4 regions of the Streptomyces sp. NPDC058157 genome follow, and region 4 is predicted to be linked to each of the others. Evidence: riboswitches for the same ligand, from Rfam matches in the RefSeq annotation. Region 4 holds a riboswitch; each other region holds the start of a gene.

Region 1 (6,865 bases), on a different contig from region 4:
GTTCAGTTCCGACAGGGGAATCGCCTCGATGCCCGTGACGCGGCGCGAGGCCTCGTCCCAGACCGGGCGGACGCCGAGGAGGGCCAGGGCTTCGGCCACGTCGTCGCCGGCCGTGCGCATGGCACTGGTGCCCCAGAGGGACAGGCCGACCGAGGCGGGCCATTCGTCCTCGTGGTCCGCGCGGTAGCGGGCCAGCAGGGAGTCGGCCAGGGCCTGACCGGTCTCCCAGGCGAGGCGGGAGGGGACGGCCTTCGGGTCGACCGAGTAGAAGTTGCGGCCCGTCGGGAGGACGTTGACCAGGCCGCGGAGGGGCGAGCCCGACGGGCCGGCCGGGACGAAGCCGCCGTCCAGGGCACGGACCACGTGCGCGATCTCGTCCGTTGTGCCGGCCAGACGGGGCACGACCTCGTTCGCCGCGAAGGTGAGGATGTCGCGGACGGCTGCCGGGTGGCCCGCCGCGACGGGGGCGACCGCGTCGGGGGACCAGTTCGCGTCCTCCATCGCCTGGACCAGGGTGCGGGCCGTCTCCTCGATCGTGTCCGCCGCGGTGCGGGTGGCGGCCGACTCGTCCAGGCCGAGGGCCTCGCGCAGGCCCGGGAGGGCGGAGGTGCCGCCCCAGATCTGGCGGGCGCGGAGGATGGAGAGGACCAGGTTGACCCGGGCCTCGCCGGTCGGGGCGCCGCCCAGGACGTGCAGGCCGTCGCGGATCTGGGCGTCCTTGACCTCGCACAGCCAGCCGTCGACGTGGAGCAGGAAGTCGTCGAAGCCGTCGTCGTCGGGGCGCTCCTCCAGGCCGAGGTCGTGGTCGAGCTTCGCCGCCTGGATCAGGGTCCAGATCTGGGCGCGGATGGCGGGGAGCTTCGACGGGTCCATGGAGCTGATCTGGGCGTACTCGTCCAGGTGCTGCTCCAGGCGGGCGATGTCGCCGTACGACTCGGCGCGGGCCATCGGCGGGACCAGGTGGTCGACCAGGGTGGCGTGCACCCGGCGCTTGGCCTGGGTGCCCTCGCCCGGGTCGTTGACCAGGAAGGGGTAGACGAGGGGGAGGTCGCCGAGCGCGGCGTCGGGTGCGCAGGAGGCGGACAGGCCGGCGTTCTTGCCGGGCAGCCATTCGAGGTTGCCGTGCTTGCCCAGGTGGATCATCGCGTCGGCGCCGAAGCCGCCGTCCTGCGCCGCCGCCTGGATCCAGCGGTACGCGGCCAGGTAGTGGTGCGAGGGCGGCAGGTCCGGGTCGTGGTAGATCGCGATCGGGTTCTCGCCGAAGCCGCGCGGCGGCTGGATCAGGATGAGGAGGTTCCCGCGGCGCAGGGCGGCGAGGACGATGTCGCCCTCGGGGTTGGCGGAGCGGTCGACGAACATGTTGCCGGGGGCCTCGCCCCAGTGTTCCTCGACGCTCTCGCGCAGGTCCGCGGGGAGCTCGGCGAACCAGCGCTTGTAGTCGGCCGCCGGGATGCGGACCGGGTTGCGGGCCAGCTGCTCCTCGGTGAGCCAGTCCTGGTCGTGGCCGCCGGCCTCGATCAGGGCGCGGATCAGCTCGTCGCCGTCACCCGAGACCAGGCCCGGGATGTCGGCGGTGGGGCCGAAGTCGTAGCCGGCCGCGATGAGGGTGCGCAGGAGTTCCACCGCGCTGGCCGGGGTGTCCAGGCCGACCGCGTTGCCGATGCGGGAGTGCTTGGTGGGGTACGCGGAGAGGACGAGGGCGACGCGCTTGTCGGCGCGCTCGATGTGGCGCAGGCGGGCGTGGCGCACGGCGATGCCGGCCACGCGGGCGGCGCGCTCGGCGTCGGCGACGTAGGCGGGCAGGCCGTCCTCGTCGATCTCCTTGAAGGAGAACGGGACGGTGATGAGGCGGCCGTCGAACTCGGGCACGGCGACCTGCGTGGCGGCGTCGAGGGGGGAGAGGCCCTCGTCGTTCTCCTCCCAGGTGCTGCGGGAGCCCGTCAGGCACAGGGCCTGGAGGATCGGCACGCCGAGACCGGCCAGGGCGCCCGCGTCCCAGGACTCGTCGTCCCCGCCCGCGGAGGCGGTGGCGGGTCGGGTGCCGCCGGCGGCGAGGACGGTGGTGACGATGGCGTCGGCGGAGGCCAGGGCGTCGAGGAGCTCCGGCTCCGGGGTGCGCAGGGAGGAGACGTAGAGGGGGAGCGGGCGGCCGCCCTTGGCCTCGACGGCGTCGCAGAGGGCGTGCACGAAGGCGGTGTTGCCGCTCATCTGGTGGGCGCGGTAGTAGAGCACCGCGACCTGGGGGCCGGTCGCCTCCGTGGCGGGGCGCTCCAGGGGGCCCCAGGTGGGGGAGGCGGCCGGGGGCTCGAAGCCGTGGCCGGTGAGCAGGACCGTGTCGGAGAGGAACCGGGCCAGCTGGTCGAGGTTGGCCGGGCCGCCGTGCGCGAGGTAGCGGTGGGCCTCGGCGGCGATGCCGATCGGGACCGTGGAGGCCTCCATCAGCTGGGCGTCCGGGGCCTGTTCGCCGGTCAGGACCACCACGGGGCGGGTCTGGTCGGCGGCGAGGAGCACGTCGAGGCCGTCCTGCCAGGCGCGCAGGCCGCCGAGGAGGCGCACGACGACCAGCTCGGCGCCGTCGAGGAGGCCGGGGAGGTCGTCGAGGGGGAGGCGGGAGGGGTTCGCGAACCGGTACGGCACGGGGCCGCCGGCGATGTTCGCGGCGCGGGCGCTGAGCAGATCGGTGTCGGACGTCGACAGCAGCAGGATCATGCGGCGGCAGGCCTTCCTCGGGGTTTCCGCGCCCCGGGCAGTGAGGACAGCGGGAGTTCCTGACTCACCCCGCGGATCGCTCCGCGGGGCTCACAGTGGCGGGACCGCGCCGGAATCGCACCGGGCTTCCTCCCATGTCGCCGTCCTCGGCGGTGACGGGCCGAGTGGTCCGCCGGAAGGTCATCTTAGGTGGCCTTTTCCCTGGCCGGGAGGTGGGGTCGGTCGGGTGCGGCACCGCTGCCGGAGCTCTGCCCTTGGGGTTGCGCCGCAAACGTGGGGGGCGGGTGCGGGGGCGGGGCCGCTGCGCGGAGCCTCTCCCCGCCCCGCCCCTTCGCCGTTTCTCCCCCGGCTGCCGCTGGGAGGTGGCCCAGGGGCTCCGCCCCAGACTCCGCGCCTCAAGCGCCGGCGGGGCTGGAATCGGCCGGCGTGGTCCGTGGGGTGCCGCTGGTGGGGCGCGGGGTGCGTCGGAGCGGGAGCCCCCGGTCGGGGTGGCGACGGACACAGGTCGGGGGTGGGGAATCGTGGGTATGCTCGCGGCCATGCCGCCCCAGCCACCTTCCGCCGCATCGCGGGACGAACCCGTCATACGTGAACGCGGCGACGCCTGCCCCGGCGCGCTGCGGCTGCACGCCGCCGACGACGGGTACCTCGCGCGCGTCCGGATCCCCGGCGGGCTGCTCACCACCCGGCAGGCCCTCGCGCTCGCGGACGCCGCCGAGCGGTTCGGCGACGGGCACCTGGAACTCACCTCCCGCGGCAACGTCCAGCTGCGCGGCCTCGCCGACGGGTGCGGCGGCGGGCTCGCGGAGCTGCTGGACGCCGCCGGGCTGCTGCCTGCGCCCGGCCACGAGCGGGTGCGCAACATCGTGGCCACCCCGGCGGCCGGGGCCCAAGTCGTCGGCTGGGTCCGGGAACTCGACCGGCTGCTGTGCGCCAGTGCGCGGGCCGCGGACCTGTCCGGGCGGTTCCTGTTCGCCCTCGACGACGGACGCGGGGACGTGGCCGCCCTCGACCCGGACGTGACCGTGATGGCCGCGGGCGCGGACGGCGAGGAGGGCCGGGAAGGTACCGGTCCCGCGGGCGGAGAAGGCCGCGAGGGCCAGGACGGCCCCGGCCGCGGCCCGGGCGACGCCCGCCCCGGCGCCGACGACGCTCGCCCCGGCCGTGGTTCCGGCGGTGACGGCCCCGGCGACGCCTGCCCCGGTCCCGGCGACGCCCGCCCCGGCGCCGGTGACGGCCCTGGCCCCTCTGTCGGTGCCGGCCCGCGACCGGGCCGCGGAGGCGGCCCTGCGTACGGCGCCGGCCCCGTGAGCGGTGCCGGCCCCGTGAGCGGTGCTGGCCCCGGCTGGCAGGTGCTGGTGCGGCTCGGGGGTGCTGCCGACGCCGTCGGGGTCGGCGGGGGCGATGCGGCCTCCGCTGCGCTGCTGGCCGCCGAGTACTTCCTCGACGCCGCCGGCGCGGCCGGGACCCGGCCCTGGCGGGTCGCCGAGCTGCCCGGTGAACACGCGCTGGATGCGGGGGAGTTCGTGCGACGGCTGGCCGAGGCGGGGATCGCGGCCGTCCGCGTGCCCGCGGTGGCGTGGCCGTACGCCGAGCCGCCCCGGCCGGGGCGCGTGGGCGCGGCCGGGCTGTGCGTGCTGCCCCCGCTCGGGCGGGTCGGCGCCGCGCAGTGGCGGGTGCTGGCCGAAGCCGCCGACGGCGAGCTGCGCGTCAGCCCGTGGCGCAGCGTCGTCCTCCCGCGCGCCGCGGCCGACAGCGGCGGCCGCATCGAGACGGCCGGCCTCGTCGTCCGGCCCGGATCCCCCTGGCGGACCGTCACGGCCTGTACGGGCAAGCCCGGTTGCGCCAAGTCCCTCGCGGACGTACGCGCCGACGCGCGTGCCGTCGTAGAAGTACAGGAGGCCGCCGCGGAGCTGCCGGTGCACTGGTCGGGGTGCGCCCGCCGGTGCGGGCATCCGCGCGGCACCGCGTGGGTGGACCTCGTCGCCACCCCCGACGGCTACGAACTCGACGCGCGGCCCGTGCCGCACGCAGATCTGGCGGCCGCCCTCACGGCCGCACGCACCACCCCCACCACAACCGAAGCCGCAGTGAAGAAATGAGCGAGTACACCGTGTTCGAGTACGAGAAGGACGGCGCCGCGATCTACCGCCAGTCCTTTGCCACGATCCGCGCCGAGGCGGACCTCTCCGGGCTGCCCGCCTCGGTCGCCCAGGTCGCGGTGCGCATGATTCACGCCTGTGGCATGACCGACCTCCCCCAGGACCTCGGCTACACCCCCGACGTGGTCCTGCGGGCCCGTGCCGCCCTGCACGCCGGCGCGCCGATCCTGTGCGACGTGCAGATGGTCGCCAGCGGCGTCACCCGCAAGCGGCTGCCCGCCGACAACGAGGTGATCTGCACCCTCTCCGACCCGGCCGTGCCCGCGCTCGCCGCGAAGATGGGCACCACCCGCAGCGCCGCCGCCCTCGAAGTCTGGCGCGACCGGGGGCTGTTGGAGAACTCCGTGATCGCCGTCGGCAACGCCCCGACCGCGCTGTTCCGGCTGCTGGAGATGATCGAGGAGGGCGCCCCGCGCCCCGCGGCCGTCATCGGCGTGCCCGTCGGCTTCATCGGCGCGGCCGAGTCCAAGGACGCCCTAGCCGCCCACCCCTCGGGCCTCGACCACCTCATCGTGCGCGGCCGGCGCGGCGGCAGCGCCATCGCCGCCGCCGCGGTCAACGCGATCGCGAGCGAGGAAGAATGAGCAGCAGCACCGGCAAGGGCAAGCTCTACGGGGTCGGGCTCGGGCCCGGCGACCCGTCGCTGATGACCCTGAGGGCCGTCGAGGCGATCGCCGAGGCCGACGTGGTCGCGTACCACAGCGCCCGCCACGGCCGTTCCATCGCCCGCTCGATCGCCGCGAAGCACCTGCGCGCCGACCACGTCGAGGAACCGCTGGTCTACCCGGTCACCACCGAGACCACCGACCACCCCGGCGGCTACCAGGGCGCGATGGAGGAGTTCTACGAGGCCTCCGCCGCCCGGCTGGCCGCGCACCTGGACGCCGGCCGGACCGTCGCCGTGCTCGCGGAGGGCGACCCGCTCTTCTACGGCTCGTACATGCACATGCACAAGCGGCTCGCGGACCGCTACGAGGCCGAGGTCGTCCCCGGCGTCACCTCGGTCAGCGCCGCCGCCGCCCGCCTCGGCACCCCGCTGGTCGAGGGCGAGGAGGTGCTGACGATCCTGCCCGGCACCCTGCCCGAGGAGGAGCTCACCGCCCGCCTCGCCGCCACCGACTCGGCGGTCGTCATGAAGCTCGGCCGCACCTTCCCCGCCGTCCGGCGGGCCATGGAGGGCAGCGGACGCCTCGCGGAGGCCCGTTACGTCGAGCGCGCCACGATGGAGGGCGAGCGGACCGGCGTCCTGGCCGACACCGACCCCGACAGCGTCCCGTACTTCGCCGTCGCCGTCGTGCCCAGCCGGATCGGCAACCCGGGCAGCGTGCCGTCCGGCCCCGGTGAGGTCGTGGTCGTCGGCACCGGCCCGGCCGGGCCGCTGTGGCTGACCCCTGAGACGAAGCGGGCGCTGGCCGACGCCGAGGTGCTGGTCGGCTACACCACGTACCTGGACCGGGTGCCGGTCAAGCCGGGCCAGGTGCGGCACGGCTCCGACAACAAGGTGGAGTCCGAGCGCGCCGAGTTCGCCCTCGACCTCGCCCGGCGCGGCAAGCGGGTGGCCGTGGTCTCCGGCGGCGACCCCGGGGTCTTCGCCATGGCCACCGCGGTCCTGGAGGTGGCCGGCCAGGCCGCGTACGCGGACGTGCCGGTGCGGGTGCTGCCCGGGGTGACGGCGGCCAACGCGGCGGCCGCCGCGGCCGGGGCCCCGCTGGGCCACGACTACGCCACCGTCTCGCTCTCCGACCGGCTCAAGCCGTGGGAGGTCATCGCGGAGCGGCTGCGCGCGGCCGCCGCCGCCGACCTGGTCCTCGCCCTGTACAACCCCGGCTCGCGCAGCCGGACCTGGCAGGTGGAACGGGCGAAGGAGCTGCTGCTGGAGCTGCGCGCGCCGCAGACCCCGGTGGTCGTGGCCCGGGACGTGGGCGGGCCCGAGCAGTCGGTGCGGATCGTCACGCTGGCCGAACTGGAGCCGTCCGAGGTGGACATGCGGACGA
Region 2 (6,865 bases), on a different contig from region 4:
CGAGGCCGGCACGACGGTCGTGCTGTCGTTCAACACCGCCAACCGCGACCCCGCCCGCTTCACCGACCCGGACGCGCTCGACATCCGGCGCCCGTACGACGGCCACCTGGCCTTCAGCCACGGCATCCACCAGTGCCTGGGCCAGCAACTGGCCCGCGTCGAGATGCGGGTGGCGTTCCGCGCGCTGCTGGACCGCTTCCCGACGCTGCGCCTGGCCGTACCGGCCGACGAGGTCCGGCTGCGCCCGGAGACCGCCGACATCTACGGCGTCAAGAGCCTGCCGGTCACCTGGGACCCGCGGTGAACCCGGCCCGCCTGGACGTCGACCGCGCACGCTGCATCGGCGCCGGGATGTGCGCCATGACCGCCCCCGGCGTGTTCGACCAGGATCCCGACGACGGCCTGGTGGTCCTGCTGCGGACCGCACCGGACGCCGCCCTGCTCGCGGCCGCGCGGATGGCCGCCGGGGTGTGTCCGTCGGGGGCCATCACCGTCACCGGACCGGAGTCCGGGGACGGCGCCGCGGCCCGGCCGCAGTCGGGCTGAGGGCGCCGGACCGGGCCGCCGTTCCCGGCGCGACGGCTACGCCGTGCCGGCGGGAGCCCTGCCGCGGGAACCCGGTCCGGTGGCCGCGGGGCCCGCGAAACCGGGTAACGTCGTTGTCATGTTCTTCCAGACACCGATTTTCGAGTGAGGGCCTGACGGGCCCCTGCTGACGCCCTTCCACGTCGCCGCGCCCGTCCCCCCACCGATGAATCCACAGATCACTGCACATCACCACCGGGAGAACCCGTGACCGACAGCAAGAACATCAACAACCCCGTGGGCCAGGGCGGCGGCCAGCGCAAGAGGCAGTCCCGCGCCGAACGGCAGAACAACGGTCCGCACCGCAACCTGGACCGCCAGGGCGCCGCCGACCGCAAGGCGGAGCTGGTGCGGAAGATGCGTGAGAAGGCGGCCGCCGCCGACGCCGCCACCGACCAGGCGGGCGAGGCCCCCGCCCAGAGCTGACGCACCACCGCCGCACGGCATCCCGGCCAGGCACCCGGCCGCTCCACCGGGTCCCTCGGCAGTCCCGGTCGTAGGGGTGGAACCCCCGGCCGATCTTGCGGCCCAGCAGGCCCGCCTGCACCCTCCGCAGACGAATCCCGCCCGGTCCTGGGAGCGGATGACCGTCTTGCCCAGGGTGTCGCAGGCGGACGCCTCCACCGTCTCGCGGCTGGTGTGGCGCGACGAGACAACCTCCACCAGCGGCGGCAAGACCTTCCGCCTGAGCTGCCCCCAGCGGGCGGTCCCGCCGCTGGGCCGCGCCCTTGCGGTGGACGAGAACGGCAGCGCCTTCGGACCGACCAGGACTGAGCGATCTGCGCACACGTCGGCTCCAGGCCCGCCCGAGCGTCGGCTCTGGACTTACTAGGACGTCCAACTATATGTTCGTGGCACAAGGTCCGCGGTGCAGGGAAGCCGGTGAGAAACCGGCACGGTCCCGCCACTGTGACCGGGGAGTGTGCTGCCATCCACACGCCACTGACGAGGTCTGTCGGGAAGGCGGGCGGCGCGCGGGGATCCGGGAGTCAGGATACCGGCCGCGGATGTTCCGTGTTGTCCACGAGGATGGAGCAGACACGCATGGCACCGGTTTGTACCCACGACCCTGGTGATCCGGCGGAGCGCGCACACACCGATTTCGCGCGCTCGTAGTTCTCACGGCTTTCCCCCGCGGCGCACCCCCACCCGGGTGCGGTCCGTCGGCGTGCCGTGCCATCCCCGGATCCAACCTGACGAGAGCAGGCACCCATGGTCCGTGAACTCACCCATTTCATCGGCGGGAAGCACACCACCGGAACCTCCGGCCTCTTCGCCGACGTGTACGACCCCAACACCGGCACCGTCCAGGCCCGGGTCCCGCTCGCGGGACGAGCCGACACCGAGGCGGCGATCGCCAACGCCGAAGAGGCGCAGGCGGAATGGGGGCAGTGGAACCCGCAGCGCCGGGCCCGCGTGCTGCTGCGCTTCCTCCAGCTCGTCGAAGGCGAGCGCGACAGCCTCGCGCGGCTGCTGTCCGCCGAGCACGGCAAGACCGTCGCCGACGCCCACGGCGACCTGCAACGCGGCCTGGAGGTAGTCGAGTTCGCCGCAGGCATCCCCCACCTTCTCAAGGGGGAGTTCACCGACAACGCCGGCACCGGCATCGACGTGCACTCCCTGCGCAGCCCCCTCGGCGTCGTCGCCGGCATCACCCCGTTCAACTTCCCCGCCATGATCCCGCTGTGGCAAGCCGCACCCGCTCTGGCCTGCGGGAACGCGTTCATCCTCAAGCCGTCCGAGCGCGATCCCTCCGTACCGCTGCGCCTCGCGGAGCTGTTCCTGGAAGCCGGCTTGCCGCCGGGCGTCCTCAACGTGGTCAACGGCGGCAAGGAAGCCGTCGACACCCTCCTCGAGGACCCCCGCGTCCAGGCCCTGGGCTTCGTCGGCTCCACGCCGATCGCCGCGCACATCTACGCCACCGCCGCCGCGCACGGCAAGCGCGCCCAGTGCTTCGGCGGGGCCAAGAACCACATGATCGTGATGCCGGACGCCGACCTCGACCAGGCCGTCGACGCCCTGATCGGCGCCGGCTACGGCTCGGCGGGCGAACGCTGCATGGCGATCTCCGTGGCCGTCCCCGTGGGCGAGGAGACCGCCGACCGGCTGGTGGCGGCGCTCAAGGACCGGATCGCGACCCTGAAGATCGGGCGCTCGGACGACCCCGACGCCGACTTCGGTCCCCTGGTCAGCCGCGACGCCCTCGACCGGGTGCGCCGCTATGTCGACATCGGCGTCAACGAGGGCGCCGAACTCGTCGTCGACGGGCGCGGGTTCACCCTGGACGGGCACGAGAACGGCTATTTCGCGGGAGCCTCGCTCTTCGACCGGGTCTCCCCGCAGATGCGCATCCACCGCGAGGAGATCTTCGGCCCCGTCCTGTCGGTGGTCCGCGCCGCCGACTTCGAGGAGGCGCTGCGCCTGCCGAGCGAGCACCCCTTCGGCAACGGCGTCGCGATCTTCACCCGGGACGGGGACACCGCCCGCGAGTTCACCCGCCGGGTCAACACCGGCATGGTCGGCGTCAACGTCCCGATCCCGGTGCCGGTCGCGTACCACACGTTCGGCGGCTGGAAGAAGTCCGGCTTCGGCGACCTCAACCAGCACGGGCCGGACTCGATCCGCTTCTACACCCGTACCAAGACCGTCACCTCGCGCTGGCCCTCCGGGGTCAAGGAGGGCGCGAGCTTCACCATCCCGACGATGGGGTGAGCGCCGTGACCACCACCCTCACCGAGGACCAGCTCGCCCTCGCCGAGGTCACCCTCGACTTCGCCCAGGAGCAGTTGGCCCCGCATGCCGTGGCCTGGGACCAGGACAAGCACTTCCCCGTCGACGTCATCCGCCGGGCCGCCGCGCTCGGGCTCGGCGGGGTCTACGTCCGCGAGGAGCACGGCGGTTCGGGACTGTCACGCGCCGACGGCGTCCTCGTCTTCGAGAGCCTCGCCACCGGCTGCCCCTCCATCGCCGCCTACCTCTCCATCCACAACATGGTCGGCTGGATGATCGACCGCTACGGCGACGCCGCCCAGCGCGCCCGCTGGCTGCCCGGCCTCTGCTCCGCCGCGACCCTGGGCAGCTACTGCCTCACCGAACCGGGCGCCGGCTCCGACGCCGCCGCCCTGCGCACCCGCGCCGAACGGCAGGGCGACCACTACGTCCTGACCGGCGTCAAGCAGTTCATCTCCGGCGCCGGAGCGGCCGGCGTCTACGTCGTCATGGCAAGGACCGGCGAGCCGGGACCCGCCGGGATCTCCGCCTTCGTCGTCGAACGCGACGACCCGGGCGTCTCGTTCGGCCCCAACGAACGGAAGATGGGCTGGAACGCCCAGCCCACCCGCCAGGTGGTCCTCGACGGCGTCCGCGTCCCCGCCGACCGGCGCCTCGGCTCCGAGGGCGACGGCTTCCGCATCGCCATGAACGGCCTCAACGGCGGCCGCCTCGGCATCGCCGCCTGCTCACTGGGCGGCGCGCAGAGCGCCCTGGACCGCAGCCTGTCCTACCTCGCCACCCGCGAGGCCTTCGGCAGCCGTCTCCTGGACGCCCAGGCGCTCCAGTTCCGGCTCGCCGACATGGCCACCGAACTGGCCGCCGCCCGGGCCCTGGTCCGGCAGGCCGCCGAGGCCCTGGACAGCGGGGATCCACTGGCCCCGCGCCTGTGCGCGATGGCCAAGCGGTTCGCCACCGACACCGGCTACGCAGTCGCCGACGCCGCCCTGCAACTGCACGGCGGCTACGGCTACCTGAGCGAGTACGGCATCGAGAAGATCGTCCGCGACCTGCGGGTCCACCAGATCCTGGAAGGCACCAACGAAGTCATGCGCGTCATCGTCGCGCGCGGACTGACGGAGACCCTGCGATGACCAACCGAACCGAACCGGGCCACGCCCCGGCCCACTCCCCGGCCCACTCCCCGGCCCACGCCGAAGACCACGTCCTCCTCCGCACCGAGGGCCACGCCGGATACGTCACCCTCAACCGCCCCGAAGCGCTGAACGCCCTGAGCCACCCCATGGTGCTCCGCATCGAGCAGGCCCTCGCGACCTGGGCGCACGACCCCGCCATCGAGCTCGTCGTCATCGAAGGCGCCGGCGAGCGCGGCCTGTGCGCGGGCGGGGACATCCGCGCCATCCACGAGGACGCCCGCACCGGCGGCACCGCCTCGGCGGACTTCTGGCGCGACGAGTACCGGCTCAACGCCCTGATCGCCCGCTACCCCAAGCCGTACGTCGCCCTCATGGACGGCATCGTCATGGGCGGCGGCGTCGGCGTCTCCGCCCACGGCAGCGTCCGCATCGTCACCGAACGGTCCAAGGTCGCCATGCCGGAGACCGGCATCGGCTTCGTCCCCGACGTCGGCGGTACGTACCTCCTCGCCCTGGCCCCGGGGGAACTCGGCACCCACCTGGCCCTGACCGGGGCGCCCGTCGGCGCGGCCGACGCGCTGCTGTGCGGGCTCGCCGACCACTTCGTCCCCTCGGCCGCCCTGCCCGCGCTCGCCCGCGAACTGGCCTCGGACTCCGTGCACTCCGTACTCGAACGCCACGTGGGACGGCCGCCGTCCGGCGATCTGAGCACCTCGCGCGAGTGGATCGACCACTGCTACGCCGCCGACAGCGCCGAGGAGATCGTCGCGCGCCTGCGGTCCTCGGACGTACCCGCCGCGAAGGCCGCCGCGGACACCCTGCTGTCCAAGTCCCCCACGGCCGTCAAGGTCACCCTGGCCGCGCTGCGCCGGGCCCGGCAGCTCGGGCCCCTGGAACGCGTCCTGGAACAGGAGTACCGCGTCTCCTGCGCGGCGCTCTCCTCCCCCGACCTGGTCGAGGGCATCCGCGCCCAGGTCGTCGACAAGGACCGCAACCCGCGCTGGTCCCCCGCCACGCTGGAAGAGGTCGGCCCCGGCGCCGTGGACCGGTACTTCGCCCCGCTCGACGCGCACGAACTCCGGCTCCTACGCGTCGGGACCGCTTCGTCGCAGGAGGTCGTCTGGTGAGCAGCACCGTCGCGTTCATCGGGCTCGGCCACATGGGCGGCCCCATGGCGGCCAACCTCGTCAGGGCCGGACACCGCGTCCTCGGCTTCGACCTCGTCCCCGGCCTGCTGGCCGCCGCAGGCAGCGGCGGTGTCGAGCCCGCCGCCTCCGCCGCCGAAGCGGCCGCGGAGGCCGACGTGGTCATCACCATGCTGCCGGCCGGCCGCCACGTCCTGGCCCTCTACCGAGAGCAGGGCCTGCTGGCCGCGGCCCGGCCCGGCACCCTGTTCATCGACTGCTCCACCATCGACGTCGCCGACGCCCGTACCGCCCACGAGGCCGCGGTCGCCGCGGGTCACCGGGCGCTGGACGCGCCGGTGTCCGGCGGGGTCGTGGGAGCCGAGGCGGCCACGCTCACCTTCATGGCCGGCGGCGGGGCCGAGGAGTTCGCCGCCGCCGAGCCGCTGCTCGACGCCATGGGCAGGAAGGCCGTCCACTGCGGCGCCGCCGGTGCCGGACAGGCCGCGAAGATCTGCAACAACATGATCCTCGCCGTCTCCATGATCGGCGTCAGCGAGGCCTTCGTCCTCGCCGAGAGCCTCGGCCTCGACCACCAGGCCCTCTACGACGTCGCCTCCACCGCGTCCGGCCAGTGCTGGGCCCTCACCACCAACTGCCCGGTCCCGGGCCCGGTCCCGACGAGCCCGGCCAACCGCGACTACCGCCCCGGCTTCGCCGCGCCCCTCATGGCCAAGGACCTCGGTCTCGCCGCCAACGCGCTGCGCGCCGGCGGCGTGGACGCGCCGCTGGGCCTCAAGGCCGCCGAACTGTACGCCGCGTTCGCCGAGGGCGAGGGCGCCGCACTCGACTTCTCGGCCATCGTCCGCACCCTCCGACCTGCCGCCCCGCACCAGAACGGAACCACCGCATGACCGCCTACGAGACCATCCTCCTCGAACGCAAGGGCCGCGTCGCCGTCCTCACCCTCAACCGCCCCGAAGCACTCAACGCCCTCAACCTCCAGGTCATGACGGAGGTGGTGGCGGCCGCGGAGGCACTGGACCGGGACCCGGACGTCGGCTGCATCGTCCTCACCGGCTCCCCGAAGGCGTTCGCCGCCGGCGCCGACATCAAGGAGATGCGCCCGCGGTCCTACATGGACATGTACCTCACCGACTGGTTCACCGCCTGGGACCGCCTCGGCCAGGTCCGCACCCCGACCCTCGCCGCCGTCTCCGGATACGCGCTCGGCGGCGGCTGCGAACTGGCCATGCTCTGCGACGTCCTCCTCGCCGCCGACACCGCGAA
Region 3 (6,865 bases), on a different contig from region 4:
GGTCACTGCACGTACGACCGGATCGTGATCGACCTCCAGGGCTCCGTGCCCCCGTTCACCGTCACTCCCGTCTCCCAGCTGGTCTACGACGGGTCCGGCAAGCCGGTCCCGCTGCCGGGCAAGTACTTCCTGGAGATCCGCCTGCACCCGGCCGCCGGCCACGACGACGCGGGCAACAACGTCTACCAGGGCCCCAAGCTCCAGCAGATCAACCTCAGCAAGCTCAAGGGCATCGCCCTGACCGGCGACTACGAGGGGTACGTGACCTTCGGCGCCGCCTTCGACACCCAGCCCGCCTACACCACCTCCGTCCTGCACGCGCCCGAGCGGCTCGTGGTGGACGTCGCCCACCCGAACACCTGCTGAGGACCCGCCCTAGCGGTGTTCCGGGTTCGGGAAGTCGAAACGGCAGCCGGCGTCCCACTCGGAGCGCTGGTTGCCGTGGGCGGGGACGCCCCCGGCGCGCTTGAGGAGCGCCGCGAGGTGCATCAGGTTCCAGGACATGAACGCCGTGTTGCGGTTGGTGAAGTCGTTCTCGGGACCGCCGGAGCCCGGGTCCAGGTACGAGGGGCCGGGCCCGGCCTCGCCGATCCAGCCGGCGTCCGCCTGGGGCGGGATGGCGTAGCCCAGGTGCTGGAGGCTGTAGAGGACGTTCATGGCGCAGTGTTTGACGCCGTCCTCGTTGCCGGTGATCAGCGCGCCGCCGACCCGCCCGTAGTAGGCGTACTGGCCGTGCTCGTTCAGCAGCGAGGAGCAGGAGTAGAGCCGCTCGATGACCCGCTTCATCACCGAGCTGTTGTCGCCGAGCCAGATGGGGCCGCAGAGGACCAGGATGTCGGCGTCCATGATCTGGCTGTAGAGCACCGGCCACTGGTCGCTCTCCCAGCCGTGGTCGGTCATGTCCGGCCAGACGCCGGTGGCGATGTCGTGGTCGACGGCGCGGATCAGCGAGGTCCGGGCGCCGGCCGCTTCCATGACGGCGCGGCTCCGCGAGATCAGCCCCTCGGTGTTGCTGGTCTCCGGCGAGCGCTTGAGGGTGCAGTTGACGTAGACGGCGGACAGGTCGGAGTAGTCGTAGGTGGCCACGCCCCCACCCTGCGGGCCGGCCGCCGGCCCCGCCAGCGCTCGGGGCCCGTCCGGGGGGCGAAACGGAATCCAGCCATCCGATCGGCCGGATCGGTCCGGGTTGATACCGGTCCGTGCGGGCGACTAGGGTCAGCTGGCCTTGGTGTTCGGGAAACCGGTGGAAAACCGGTGCGGCCCTCGCCACTGTGATCGGGAAGTCCAGCTCCACCCCTCGCGGGAGCCACTGGGACCGCGCGGGAGACCGCACGGACCCGGGAAGGCGGAGCCAGGGCGGCAGTACCCGTCAGCCAGGAGACCGGCCGGGGCGCTCACGTCCATCCACGAGGTGCTGGAGAGGTCTCCCAACTCATGCACATAGCCGAGGGGTTCCTGCCCCCGCTGCACGCGGCCGCCTGGGGCGCCGCGTCCGCCCCGTTCGTCGTCCACGGGGTCCGCGCCCTGACCCGCGAGGTGAAGTCCCACCCCGAGAGCACACTGCTCCTCGGCGCGTCCGGTGCGTTCACGTTCGTCCTGTCCGCCCTGAAGATCCCCTCGGTGACGGGCAGTTGCTCTCACCCCACCGGGACCGGGCTCGGCGCCATCCTCTTCCGGCCGCCCATCATGGCGGTGCTCGGCACGATCACCCTGCTGTTCCAGGCCCTGCTGCTGGCGCACGGCGGCCTCACCACCCTGGGCGCCAACGTCTTCTCCATGGCCATCGCCGGCCCGTGGGCCGGGTACGCGGTCTACCGGCTGCTGCGCAGGTCCGGCGCTCCGCTGATGGTCACCGTCTTCTTCGGCGCCTTCTTCGCCGACCTGGTCACCTACTGCGTGACCTCGGTCCAGCTGGCCCTCGCCTTCCCGGACCCGGCCAGCGGCTTCCTGGGCTCCCTGGAGAAGTTCGCCGGCATCTTCGCCCTCACCCAGATCCCGCTCGCCGTCAGCGAGGGGCTGCTGACCGTGCTCGTGATGCGGCTGCTGATGCAGTCCAGCAAGTCCGACCTGGTCCGGCTCGGCGTCGCCAAGCTGACCGGGGCGAAGCGGACCGAGGGGGCGGCGGCCTGATGAGCAGGAACGGCAAGATCAACACCCTGCTGCTGCTCCTGGTGGCGGCCCTGGCCGTACTCCCGCTCGCGCTGGGGCTCGGCGAGGGCAAGGAGGAGCCCTTCGCGGGCGCCGACGCCCAGGCGGAGTCGGCCATCACCGAGCTGAAGCCGGACTACGAGCCCTGGTTCTCCCCGCTGTACGAGCCCCCGTCGGGCGAGATCGAGTCCGCGCTGTTCGCCCTCCAGGCGGCGCTGGGCGCGGGCGTGCTCGCGTACTACTTCGGGGTCCGCCGGGGCCGCCGGCAGGGCGCCGCGCAGGCCCTCGCCGAAGCGGCGGCCGGAGCCGGGGCACCGCAGGCCCCCGCCGAGCCCGCGCGGGAGCCGTAGCCGGTGCTGCCCATCGACGTCGCGGCGCACTCCAGCCGCTGGCGGGGCCGCCATCCGCTGGAGAAGGCCCTGCTCGGGTTCGGGCTGACCGTCACCGCCGTGTCCCTGCCCCCGTGGCCCGGCGGGCCGCTGGTGGCCGCCGCGACCCTGGCGGTGCTGCTGGGGCCCGCCGGGGTGTCCGGGCGGCAGCTGTGGCGGGCCTTCCGGGTCCCGCTCGGGTTCTGCGTCACGGGCGCGCTGCCGCTGCTGGTGTCGGTGGGCGGCCCGGACGGGTTCCTCGCGCCGGCCCCGGACGGGCCCCGACACGCGCTGGACCTGCTGCTGCGCACCTCGGCCGCCTCGCTGGGGGTGCTGCTGTTCGCCTTCACCACGCCCGTCTCCGACGTGCTGCCCCGGCTGGTCCGGGCCGGGGTGCCGGCGCCGGTGGTGGACGTGGCCCTGGTCATGTACCGGATCGGCTTCCTGCTGCTGGACTCCCTCGCGCAGGTCCGCCGGGCCCAGGCGGCCCGGCTCGGGCAGGCCGGGCGGGCCGCCGCCTGGCGTTCGGTGGCCGGGCTCGCGGCGACCTCGTTCGTCCGGGCCTTCGACCGCGCCGCCCGGCTCCAGGAGGGGCTCGCGGGGCGCGGCTACGACGGCGCGCTGCGGGTGCTGGTCCCGCCGGCGCGGCTGTCCCGGCGGTTCCTGGCGGCCGCCGCCGCCCTCCTGACCGCCCTGGTCGCGGGGACCCTCGTACTGAAGGAGCTGGGGCTGTGACCCCGTTGGTGGAGCTGGTCGGCGCGGGGTACGCGTACGAGGACGGGCCGGCCGTGCTGTCGGGCGTGGACTTCGCGATCGCCGAGGGGCGGGCGCTGGTGCTGCTGGGCCGCAACGGCAGCGGCAAGACCACACTGATGCGGCTGCTGAGCGGGGGCCTGCGGCCCGCGTCGGGGGCGCTGCGGCTGGAGGGTACGGAGGTGGCGTACGACCGGCGGGGGCTGACGCGGCTGCGCACCACCGTCCAGCTGGTGGTGCAGGACCCCGACGACCAGCTGTTCGCGGCCTCCGTGGAGCAGGACGTGTCCTTCGGCCCGATGAACCTGGGGCTGGCGGAGGCGGAGGTCCGCGCACGGGTGGACTCCGCGCTGGCGGCCCTGGACATCACCGCGCTGCGCGACCGGCCGACGCACCTGCTGTCGTACGGGCAGCGCAAGCGGGCGGCGATCGCGGGCGCGGTGGCGATGGCGCCGCGGGTGCTGATCCTGGACGAGCCGACGGCCGGGCTCGACCCGGACGGGCAGGAGCGGCTGCTGGACGTCCTGGCGGGGCTGCGGGCGGCGGGCACGACGGTGGTGATGGCGACCCACGATGTGGACCTGGCGGTCCGGTGGGCGGACGACGCGGCTGTGCTCACGCCCTCCGGGGTTCGGGTGGGGGCCGCCGCCGGGCTGCTGTCGGATCCGGAGCTGCTGGCGTCCGCCGGGCTGCGGGTGGCGTGGGCGCCGGTGGTGGGGGCGTTCCTGCGGGCCAAGGGGATGCTGCCGGACGGGGTTCCGGGGCCGCGTACGCCCGAGGAGCTGGGGGCGCTGGGCTGAGCGGAGGCCGTGCCGGGGCCGGGCGGGGTCGGAGCCGCGGGGCGGGGTTGTCCCGGTGTGCCCACCCGTCCCGCCCTGCGGGACGATTGCCCACACCTAACATGGCGGCATGTCGCTGCCTCATGCCATTCTCACCGCGTTGTTGGAGAAGCCCTCGTCGGGGCTGGAGCTGACGCGGCGGTTCGACAAGTCGATCGGGTACTTCTGGTCGGCGACGCACCAGCAGATCTACCGGGAGCTGGGGCGGCTGGAGGAGGCCGGGCTGATCCGGGCGCTGCCCAGCGAGGCGCCCGTGCGGGGGCAGAAGAAGGAGTACGAGGTGCTGCCCGACGGCAGCGCGGAGCTGGCCCGGTGGGTGGACGAGCGGCAGGACCCCAAGCCGATGCGGGACGCGCTGCTGCTGCGGATCCGGGCGGCGGCCGTGGTGGGGCCGCAGGGGCTGGGTGCGGAGCTGCGGCGGCACCTGGAGCTGCACCGGGCCCAGCTCGCGGAGTACGAGGCCATCGAGGCGAAGGACTTCCCGGCGGGGCGGAACGCCGACCCGGACCGGCTGCGCCGGCTCGTGCTGCACGGGGGGATCGCCCTGGAGGGCTTCTGGCTCGGCTGGCTGGAGGAGGCCCTCGCCGAGGTCGAGGACATGAAGGGTCCGAGCGGGGCCTGACGCGCCCCCGCCCCGGCGGGCGGGACGGAGGCGGGCGCGGCGCCCGTTCGGCGGGGCCTTACTTGTTCAGGTCGGCCCAGAACTCGTCGAAGCTCAGCAGCTTGTCGCCGTTGAGGTCCTTCGCCGCGATGATCGCGTCGGCGATCGCGGGGGTGACGAAGTGGTCCCCCATCGCCTTCATGGCCGCGCTGTACTCGTCGGCCGTGATGACGCCGTCGCCGTTCTCGTCGAACCGGTCGAACGTCTCGCGGGCCTTGTCGATGTCCGCCATGGGGCCACCCCTTCCTGGTGCTTGTTGACCGGCTCAGGGTAGCCGCACCGGGGGCGGCCCCCGCCCACGGGTCCCGGGAGCCGCGGGCGGGCTCCCGGGACGCGGTCGCGTTCCCGTGCGGGCGGGCGGCCCTAGCGGAAGATGCCGGTGTGGCCGAGCGAGTAGCGGCCGGGCTGGGGGTAGACGGCCAGGCCGTGGGGGCCGCTGCCGACGGGGATCTTCGCGAGCTCCTTGCCGGTGGTGGTGTCGATGGCGTAGACCTCGGAGTTGTAGCGGCCGGACAGCCAGAGCACCTTGCCGTCGGCCGAGACCCCGCCCATGTCGGGGCTGCCGCCTTCGGGCAGCTCCCACTTCTTGGTGAGCGCGTTCTTCTTGAAGTCGAAGACCGAGATGCTGCCCTCGCCACGGTTGGAGACGTACATCTCGCGGGAGTCGCGGCTGATGTAGAGGCCGTGGCAGCCCTTGCCGGTGGGCAGCAGCTTGGGGACGTCGAACTTGTCGCCGCTGAGCACCCACATGCCGTGCGCCATCATGTCGGCGACGTAGAAGGTCTTCCCGTCGGGCGAGATCTTCACGTCCTGCGGCATCGCGCCCTCGAAGGGGAGCTTCTGCTGCCCGATGACCTCCATCTTCTCGGTGTCGACCTTGAGCAGCTCCCCGGAGAACTCGCAGCTGACGATGAAGTAGCGGCCGTCGAGGGAGAAGTCGGCGTGGTTGACGCCGAAGCAGGTCACGGGGACGGTCTTGACCCGGTTCATGGTGTGCGGGTCGCGGAAGACCAGCTCGCGGTCCATGGAGGCCATCACGACGGCGTACTTGCCGTTGGGGGTGAAGTAGAGGTTGTACGGGTCGTGGACCTCGACCGGCTCGCCCGCCTCGCCGGTGGCGGGGTTGATGGGGGTGAGGGTGTGGCCGCGGTTGTTGTTGACCCACAGGGTCTTCATGTCCCAGGAGGGCACCACGTGCTGCGGCTGGACGCCGACCGGGATGGTGTCGATGACCTTGTAGGTGGCCGGGTCGATGACGGACACCGTGTTGGAGTTGGTGTTCGGCACGTAGACGCGCGACGGGAAGTTCTTGACCACCGGGGAGAGCTGGTTCGGCCGGTCCGCCGCGTACACGTCGGCCGGGTCGAGCACCGGGGGCATCCCGGCCAGCCCCGGCGGCACGGCGGGCACGGCTTTGACGGGGTTGGCGGGCCCCTTGGAGCCGAGCGCCTCGGCGGGCGACTTGTCGGCCGATCCGCAGCCGGCCAGGGCGGCGAGGACCAGACCGGCCAGCAGCGCGGTGGCCTTCCGGGGAAGGCGGGTGGTCGTCATGGGGTCAGCAGCTCCGTGGTGGTCACCGCGCGCAGCTTGCGGCGCGCGAGTTCTTCGAGGAGGGGCGGCATCGCGTCGACCGTGTCCGCGTAGCCGAAGTGCAGGCTCACCACCGATCCGCCGTGGATGGTCCCGGTGACGTTGCTGATGACGGTCGCGGCGCCGGGCGAGGTGAAGTCGAGGGAGTCCACGTCGTACGAGAGGACGTGCGGGTAGCCGGCCCGCTGGGCCAGCTTCTGGACGAGGGGGGTGGCGTTCTGGGTCTGCGAGGGGCGGAACCAGGTGCCGATGGAGCCGGTGAGGCGCTTGAGGCGCTGGGCGCAGCCGGTGATCTCGGCGTAGGCCTCCGCCTCGGGCAGGGAGTTGATCGCGAGGTGGTGGTGGGTGTGGTTGCCGAGCTCGTGGCCGCCGTCGAGGATCCGGCGGGCCATGTCGGGGTGGTCGTCGAGCCAGGTGCCGATGGCCAGGACGGTGACGTGCGCGCCGGCCTTCTCGGCTTCGGCGAGCACGGCGCGGGCGGTGGCGGGGTCGCCGTTGCCGTGGAA
Region 4 (6,865 bases):
CGGTCCACCGGATCGACCCCGCCGGGGACGGACTGGTCCGCGTCACCTACCGGATGGAGATCTCCGGCCCGGGCGCCGACGAGACCGGCCCCGCGATCGGCCCCGGCATCACCGCCGACTGGCCCGAGACCATGGCCGCGCTGGCGGAGTCGGCGGCCCGCTGATGGCCCTCAGCCCCGGCGAGAGCCCCGGGTTCCTGCTCTGGCACGCCACCCTGCGCTGGCAGCGCGAGGTCTCCTCGGCGCTCACCCCGCTGGGCCTGACCCACGTGCAGTTCGTGCTCCTCGCCTGCGCCTGGTGGCTCAACGGCCAGGGTGAGCACCCCAACCAGCTCGCCCTGGCCCGCCAGGCCGGCACCGACGTCAAGATGACCTCCCAGGTGCTGCGCGCCCTGGAGCAGAAGGGCCTCGTCGAGCGCGAGGTCGACCCGGCCGACACCCGCGCGAAGCGGCTGCGCGTCACCGCCGCCGGGGCCGAACTCGCACCCCGGGCCGTCGCCGCCGTCGAGGAGGCCGACGCGCGCTTCTTCCGCACGGTCCCCCTCGACGAGGCGATGCCCCTGCTCAGGCGGCTGGCCCGGCCGGAGGAGTGAGACCGGCCCCACGAGCGGGAACCTCCTGCCGCCCCGGGAGGTAGACGATGCTCGGAGCGCCCGTCGCCGGATGGACGGCGATCCGGGTGGCCACCCCGTAGACCTCCGCCAGCAGCTCCTCCGTGAGCACCTGCCCCGGCGCACCCTCGGCCACCACCCGGCCGCCCGCCAGCACGTACAGCCGGTCGCAGAAGGACGCGGCGAGGTTGAGGTCGTGCAGGACGAGCAGGCCGGTCACGGGGAGCCGCCGGACCAGCCCCAGGACCTCCAGCTGGTAGCGGATGTCGAGGTGGTTCGTGGGCTCGTCCAGGGCGAGCAGCCCCGGTTCCTGGACGAGGGCGCGGGCGACGAGCGCGCGCTGCCGCTCCCCGCCCGAGAGCCCGTCGAAGCGGCGCCCGGCGAGGCCGGACACCCCGACCTCCTCCAGCGCCCGCGCGACGTGCCGCCGGTCGTCCGGGCCGTCCTGCTCCCAGAACCTCTTGTGCGGGCTGCGCCCCATGGACACGACCTCGCGGACCGTCAGACCGAAGGTGCCCGCCGCGTCCTGCGGTACCACCGCCACCCGCCGGGCGCGCTCCTTGACGCCCAGCGCCGAGACGTCGGCCCCGTCGAGCAGCACCCGGCCGGCGGTGGGCCGCAGGGTGCCGTAGACGCAGCGCAGCAGCGTCGTCTTGCCGCTGCCGTTCGGCCCGACGACCCCGACCGTCTCGCCGGGCCGGGCGGTGAGGCCGATCCCGTCCAGCAGCCTCCGCCCGTCGACCTCGTAACGCAGCCCCTCGACCGAGAGTTCCACCGGACGCCCCGTCATCCGGCCACCCCCTCGGCCCGGGTGGACCTGCGCAGCATCCACAGGAAGAACGGCCCGCCCGCCAGCGCGGTGACCACGCCGACGGGTATCTCCTCGGGCGCCGCCGCCGTGCGCGCCAGCAGGTCGGCCAGACTCAGGAAGACCGCCCCGGCGAGCGCGCAGACGGGCAGCAGCGCCCGGTGCCCGGCGCCCACCACCATGCGGGCGGCGTGCGGAACCATCAGCCCGACGAAGCCGATCGCCCCGCTGTAGGCCACCAGCACCCCGATGACCAGGGAGGTGAGGACGAACGCGGCCGCCCGGAAGCGGCCGGTGTCCAGGCCGAGGGTGCGGGCCCCCTCCTCCCCGGCGAGCAGCAGGTCCAGGGGGCGCGCGAGGGCGACGAGCAGGGCGGTGCCGGCGAGCAGCACGGCCGCCGGCAGGGCGAGTTCGTCCCAGCGGGCCCCGCCCAGGCCGCCCAGCGTCCAGAAGAGCACGGACCGGAGCTGGTCGGGGTGCGCGGACAGCACGAGGACCAGGCTGGTCAGCGCGGACAGGACGTACTGCACGGCCACCCCGGCCAGGATCAGCCGCCCGGTGGTCATCGTGCCGCCGCGCCGGGCCAGGGTGTAGACGGCGACGAGCGCGGCGAGGGAGCCGGCGAAGGCGGCCAGCGGGAGCCCGAGGGCGGTACCCGCCCCCACCCCGAGCACGATGACGACCACCGCCCCCGCCGACGCGCCCGAGGAGGCGCCCAGCAGGAAGGGGTCGGCGAGCGCGTTGCGGACGAGGGCCTGGAGCACGGCGCCGCAGACCGCGAGCCCGGCGCCGACCACGGCCCCGAGCAGCACGCGCGGCATCCGCACGTCCCACACGATGGAGGCGAAGGCGCCGCCCCGGGCCCGGGGCCCGGCCAGCAGGACGTCGAGCACCCGGCCGGGGGCGATGCGGACGGGGCCCAGGGCCAGCCCCGCCACCATCGAGGCGGCCAGCAAGAGCGCGAGGAGCACCAGGACGGCCGGGGTGCGGCGGCGTCCGGTCACGGGGCGTCGGGGTGCAGCTGGCGGCCGAGGGACTCGACCGCGTCGGCGACGCGCACGCCGAGGACGGCCGAGGACAGCGGCAGCACGACGAACCGGCGGTTCTTCACGGCGGGAACCTCCGCCAGCGCCGGATCGTTCAACAGGCGCTGCTTCTTGGCCTCCACGGGGGTGCCGCCGTAGTCGTAGATGAGGACGACCTCGGGCCGCCGCTCGATGACCTTCTCCCACGGCACGTCGCCGAAGGTGTCCTGGAGGTCGGCGAAGACGTTCGTCCCCCCGGCCAGGGAGACGATCTCGTTGCCGATGCCGTTGCCCCCGGAGGTGAAGGCGGAGGACTCTCCCGAGTCGTAGACGAAGACGGACGGGCGGGGCCGGTTCCCGACCCGGGCGGTGACGGCGTCGATCCGGCGCTGCTCGTCCTCGATGAGGGCCGTGCCGCGCTCGGGCACGCCGAAGGTCCGGGCGACCTCGGTGATCTCGGTCTTCAGCTGGGTGAGCCCGACGCGGCCCGGGGTGCAGTACTCCACGCTGAGCCGCGAGTCGATCCCGGACCTGGCCAGCCCCTCGCGGTCGCGGCCCTGCCCCTTGTCGAAGGCGCTGGAATAGCCGCCGTAGACGAAGTCGGGGTCGGCCGCGAGGAGGACCTCCTTCGACGGGTACTCCTTCGCCAGCACCTTGACGCCCGCGTAGGCGCTCCGGTAGGCGGGGAGGACGGCGTCGTCGAGGTAGGCGGTGCCGGCCATCCGGTCCTGGAGGCCGAGGGCCAGCATGATCTCGGTGGCGTGCTGGTTCATGGTGACGGCCCGCTCGGGCGGGGCCTGATAGGTGCTGGTCACACCGCAGTTGGTGACGGTGTACGGGAACCCGGGCGCGGACCGGGCGCCGGGGGCGGGCCCTTCCTCCCCGGGCGGACCGCCGCAGGCGGTCAGGGACAGCAGGAGCGCGAGCGCGGTGAGCGGGCGCGGGGCGGCGCGGAAACGCGGCATGGTGAGGCCTCTCCGGGGGATCCTCGTCCCCGGTCGAAGTGAAGAGGCGGTGCGTCAGTGTCTGACTCCCGGGACCCCGCGGAGGGGGTCGCCGGTCACAGTGGCGGGACCGCACCGGATTCACACCGGTTTCCTGTCCTGCACCGCCCGGGACAACCCGGCCAAGTCTGCCAGATGCCGCGTTTGCCCCGAAGGGGGGACCAAGGCGCCCCGAACCGCTCCGGGCGCCGGTGGCGGGAGCGGGCGGTACGGAGGATCGTGGGCGGCGAGGGGAGGTACGGAGGGCGAGGGGAGGTGCGGAGGAGGTCGGTGATGCGCCACGGCAGCCACACGGGCCACGAAGGTCCCGGGCACGGGGTCAGGACCGCCCATCTCCTCCTGGCCCCCGCCCTCGCGGTGCTGCTGCTCGGCGCGGGCACCGGCGGCTCCGGCGAGACCGTCTCCCTCGACGGCGACCGGCCCGGCGAGCGGCTCGACGTGACCCTCACCCGGGTCGTCGACCCCGCGGGCCCGGAGCCGGCGCGGGCCGGGGCCGACCGGCTGGTCGCCGTGGAGCTGCGCCTGGAGAACACGGGAACGGCCCCCTACGCGGACTCCCCCGCCCCGGCCGCGCACCTCCTGGACTCCACCGGGCGGCGCTTCACCGGCCTGAGCACCGCCACGGACGCGGGCCCCGCGCTCCCCGCCGCCGTCACCCTCGCCCCGGGCGGGTCGGCGACGGGCTACGTCGTCTTCCGGCTGCCGGCCGAAGCCCGCCCGGCGGCGGTGCAGTTCGCCCTGGACGCCGGGCTCGGCGACGACGTCGCCCACTGGAGCCTGTCGTGAGCCTGTCGTGATCCCCCGCCGGAACCGGCCGGAAATTACCTCGACGTATCTAGTGACTTAGCAGGCACCCGCCAGTAGAACTTGTTCCCACTCCGCCGAGAGTGAGGAACGCCACATGAGCGACAAAGGCCTGCACAACAAGGTGTCCAAGGGTGTCTCCCGACGTGGATTCATCGCTGGAACCGGTTCTCTTCTGGGGGCCATGGCCCTCAGCGTCAACGCCATCCCGGCCCGCGCCAATCCCGCCACCGGATCCGCCGTATCCAACCCGCCCATCGCGTCCGGGGACCGGGTCCCGGCCCTCGTCATCGGTACCGGCTACGGCGGCTCCGTCGCCGCGCTGCGGCTCGCCCAGGCCGGTGTCGACGTGCACATGATCGAGATGGGCATGGCCTGGGACACCCCGGGCACCGACGGCAAGATCTTCGCCAACACCACCAAGCCCGACTACCGCTCCTTCTGGCTGCGCACCCGCACGAAGGCGCCGCTGAGCAACTTCCTCGGCTTCCCCATCGACAAGGACGTCCCGAAGTACACGGGCATCCTCGACGCCGAGGAGATGGGCGGGATCATCGTCTACCAGGGCCGCGGCGTCGGCGGCGGCTCGCTCGTCAACGGCGGCATGGCGGTGACCCCCAAGCGGCAGAACTTCGCCGCCATCCTCCCCACGGTGGACGCCGAGGAGATGTACTCCACCTACTACCCCCGGGCCAACGCCGGGCTCGGCGTGGGCCTCATCGACCCCGACTGGTTCGAGACGGTGGACTGCTACCAGTTCGCCCGCGTCGGCCGCAAGCACGCCCAGCGCTCCGGCTTCCCCTTCGTGTTCGTGCCGGACGTCTACGACTGGGACTACATGAAGCAGGAGGTGGCCGGCACCGTCCCCAAGTCCGCCGTGGACGGGGAGATCCTCTACGGCAACAACGCCGGCAAGAAGTCCCTCCAGAAGACCTACCTCGCCGCCGCCCGGGCCACCGGCAAGGTGGCCGTCTCCCCCCTGCACCGGGTCACCACCGTCTCCCCCTCGGACGGTGGCGGCTACACGGTCGCCATGGAGGAGCTGAACACCACCGGCGACGTCGTCTCCGTCAAGACCGTCACCGCCGACCGGGTGTTCTTCGCCGCCGGCAGCGTCGGCACCAGCAAGCTCCTGGTCCGGCTGAAGGCCACCGGAGCCCTGCCGCTGCTCAACGACGAGATCGGCAAGGGCTGGGGGGACAACGGGAACGTCATGTGCGGCCGGGCGAACCACATGTGGGACCCCACCGGCAAGGTCCAGGCGTCCATCCCCTGCGGGGGCATCGACAACTGGGACGCGGGCGGCGCCTTCGCCGAGGTCGCCCCGCTGCCGACCGGCATCGAGACGTACGCCTCCTTCTACCTCTCCATCACCAAGAACCCCAACCGCGCCCAGTTCTCCTGGAACGCGGCGACGGGCAAGGTCGAGCTGAACTGGCAGACGGCCTGGAAGCAGCCGTCCATCGACATGGCGAAGACCATCTTCGACAAGATCAACGCGAAGGAGGGGACGATCTACCGCAGCGACCTCTTCGGCACCAACAAGATCTGGGGCGACCACCTCACGTACCACCCGCTCGGCGGGGCGGTCCTGGGCAAGGCGACCGACAACTACGGCCGTCTGCACGGCCACCCGGGCCTCTACGTCATCGACGGGGCGCTGATCCCCGGCAACACCAGCGTCAACCCGTTCGTGACGATCACGGCCCTGGCCGAGCGGAACATCGAGAAGATCATCGCCACCGACCTGTGACGCGGGGCGGTCACGGTCACCGGGGCCGGCCGGGCGCGGTACGCGCCCCGGCCGGCCCCGGCTCCGTTCAGCCGCCCGGCAGCACACAGACGCTGTCGAGGCCCAGGACGTGGTTGAGCCGGCCGAAGGCGAGCCAGGAGCCGATGCTCATGCTGAGCTCCACGATCTCCACCTGGCTGTAGTGCGCGGTCATCCGCTCCCAGAAGTCCTCGTCGAGGTTGTGGTGGTCCAGGGCGTAGCGCTCGGCGTATTCGGCGGCCAGCCGGGTGCGGTCGTCGAAGGCCTTGGTGGTGCGCCATGCGGTCACCGCGTCGGCGAAGCCCTCCTCGACCTTCTCGCCGTCGCGGTCGGTGCGCCAGTCCAGGCAGAAGACGCATCCGTTGATCTGCGCGATGCGCAGCCGGGCCGCCTCGAACTCGCGCAGGCCCAGGGTGGTGTGGGCGTAGACGGACAGGGAGAAGTTGGCGGCGGCCATGCCGATGCCGGGGACCAGGTCGCCCCACACGTACTCGATGGGGTGCTGCCCGTCGGGGACGTCGATCCTCATGGCTGTTTCCTTCCGAGTTTGCCGACTGCGGGGCGCAGCGGGACGTCGAGGGCGTCGTAGAGCCCGGGTTCCGCTTCCACCAGCCAGTCGATGGCGCCGACCAGCCGTCCGACGGCGGTGGCGTTGCCGCCCGCCGAGCGGTTCTCGCCCTCGTCGGTGGCCTCGACGGTCACCTCGATGCGGGGACGGCCCTCGATGACGACCCGGTGGGCACCGGCCCCGCCGTCGGGCGGGGCCGGCCAGTCGGGGGCGCAGGAGGCGTGGATGCGGGTGACGTGTTCGATGACGATGCGGGGTTCGCCGCCGACGATGCC

What was found. A riboswitch is a leader RNA that binds a small molecule or an ion and turns the genes downstream of it on or off. The one in region 4 is predicted to bind cobalamin.
Region 1: linked by a shared signal. The riboswitch ahead of cobN (cobaltochelatase subunit CobN) and the one ahead of ACFVXK_RS14625 (ABC transporter substrate-binding protein) in region 4 are both predicted to bind cobalamin.
Region 2: linked by a shared signal. The riboswitch ahead of ACFVXK_RS26030 (CoA-acylating methylmalonate-semialdehyde dehydrogenase) and the one ahead of ACFVXK_RS14625 (ABC transporter substrate-binding protein) in region 4 are both predicted to bind cobalamin.
Region 3: linked by a shared signal. The riboswitch ahead of ACFVXK_RS14195 (energy-coupling factor ABC transporter permease) and the one ahead of ACFVXK_RS14625 (ABC transporter substrate-binding protein) in region 4 are both predicted to bind cobalamin.

What each region holds. Positions count from the first base shown of each region.
Region 1 is NZ_JBHVUQ010000031.1:13,574-20,438, reverse strand. Features, by position in the region: gene cobN (cobaltochelatase subunit CobN) at 1-2,709, opposite strand, end outside; cobalamin riboswitch at 2,742-2,899, opposite strand; gene ACFVXK_RS10845 (nitrite reductase) at 3,249-4,811, shown strand; gene ACFVXK_RS10840 (precorrin-8X methylmutase) at 4,808-5,455, shown strand; gene ACFVXK_RS10835 (precorrin-2 C(20)-methyltransferase) at 5,452-6,865, shown strand, end outside.
Region 2 is NZ_JBHVUQ010000120.1:16,278-23,142, forward strand. Features, by position in the region: gene ACFVXK_RS26010 (cytochrome P450) at 1-304, shown strand, start outside; gene ACFVXK_RS26015 (ferredoxin) at 301-546, shown strand; gene ACFVXK_RS26020 (DUF6243 family protein) at 793-1,011, shown strand; partial or broken gene ACFVXK_RS26025 (3-hydroxybutyryl-CoA dehydrogenase) at 1,141-1,254, opposite strand; cobalamin riboswitch at 1,421-1,606, shown strand; gene ACFVXK_RS26030 (CoA-acylating methylmalonate-semialdehyde dehydrogenase) at 1,798-3,297, shown strand; gene ACFVXK_RS26035 (acyl-CoA dehydrogenase family protein) at 3,294-4,448, shown strand; gene ACFVXK_RS26040 (enoyl-CoA hydratase/isomerase family protein) at 4,445-5,578, shown strand; gene mmsB (3-hydroxyisobutyrate dehydrogenase) at 5,575-6,489, shown strand; gene ACFVXK_RS26050 (enoyl-CoA hydratase) at 6,486-6,865, shown strand, end outside.
Region 3 is NZ_JBHVUQ010000045.1:6,594-13,458, forward strand. Features, by position in the region: gene ACFVXK_RS14185 (hypothetical protein) at 1-366, shown strand, start outside; gene ACFVXK_RS14190 (flavodoxin family protein) at 376-1,086, opposite strand; cobalamin riboswitch at 1,210-1,405, shown strand; gene ACFVXK_RS14195 (energy-coupling factor ABC transporter permease) at 1,435-2,130, shown strand; gene ACFVXK_RS14200 (energy-coupling factor ABC transporter substrate-binding protein) at 2,130-2,498, shown strand; gene cbiQ (cobalt ECF transporter T component CbiQ) at 2,502-3,251, shown strand; gene ACFVXK_RS14210 (ATP-binding cassette domain-containing protein) at 3,248-4,069, shown strand; gene ACFVXK_RS14215 (PadR family transcriptional regulator) at 4,179-4,730, shown strand; gene ACFVXK_RS14220 (EF-hand domain-containing protein) at 4,789-5,001, opposite strand; gene ACFVXK_RS14225 (YncE family protein) at 5,133-6,320, opposite strand; gene ACFVXK_RS14230 (polysaccharide deacetylase family protein) at 6,317-6,865, opposite strand, start outside.
Region 4 is NZ_JBHVUQ010000047.1:3,360-10,224, reverse strand. Features, by position in the region: gene ACFVXK_RS14645 (SRPBCC family protein) at 1-164, shown strand, start outside; gene ACFVXK_RS14640 (MarR family winged helix-turn-helix transcriptional regulator) at 164-592, shown strand; gene ACFVXK_RS14635 (ABC transporter ATP-binding protein) at 564-1,400, opposite strand; gene ACFVXK_RS14630 (FecCD family ABC transporter permease) at 1,397-2,359, opposite strand; gene ACFVXK_RS14625 (ABC transporter substrate-binding protein) at 2,419-3,408, opposite strand; cobalamin riboswitch at 3,444-3,583, opposite strand; gene ACFVXK_RS14620 (DUF4352 domain-containing protein) at 3,721-4,233, shown strand; gene ACFVXK_RS14615 (GMC oxidoreductase) at 4,349-6,004, shown strand; gene ACFVXK_RS14610 (carboxymuconolactone decarboxylase family protein) at 6,072-6,551, opposite strand; gene ACFVXK_RS14605 (dihydrodipicolinate reductase) at 6,548-6,865, opposite strand, start outside.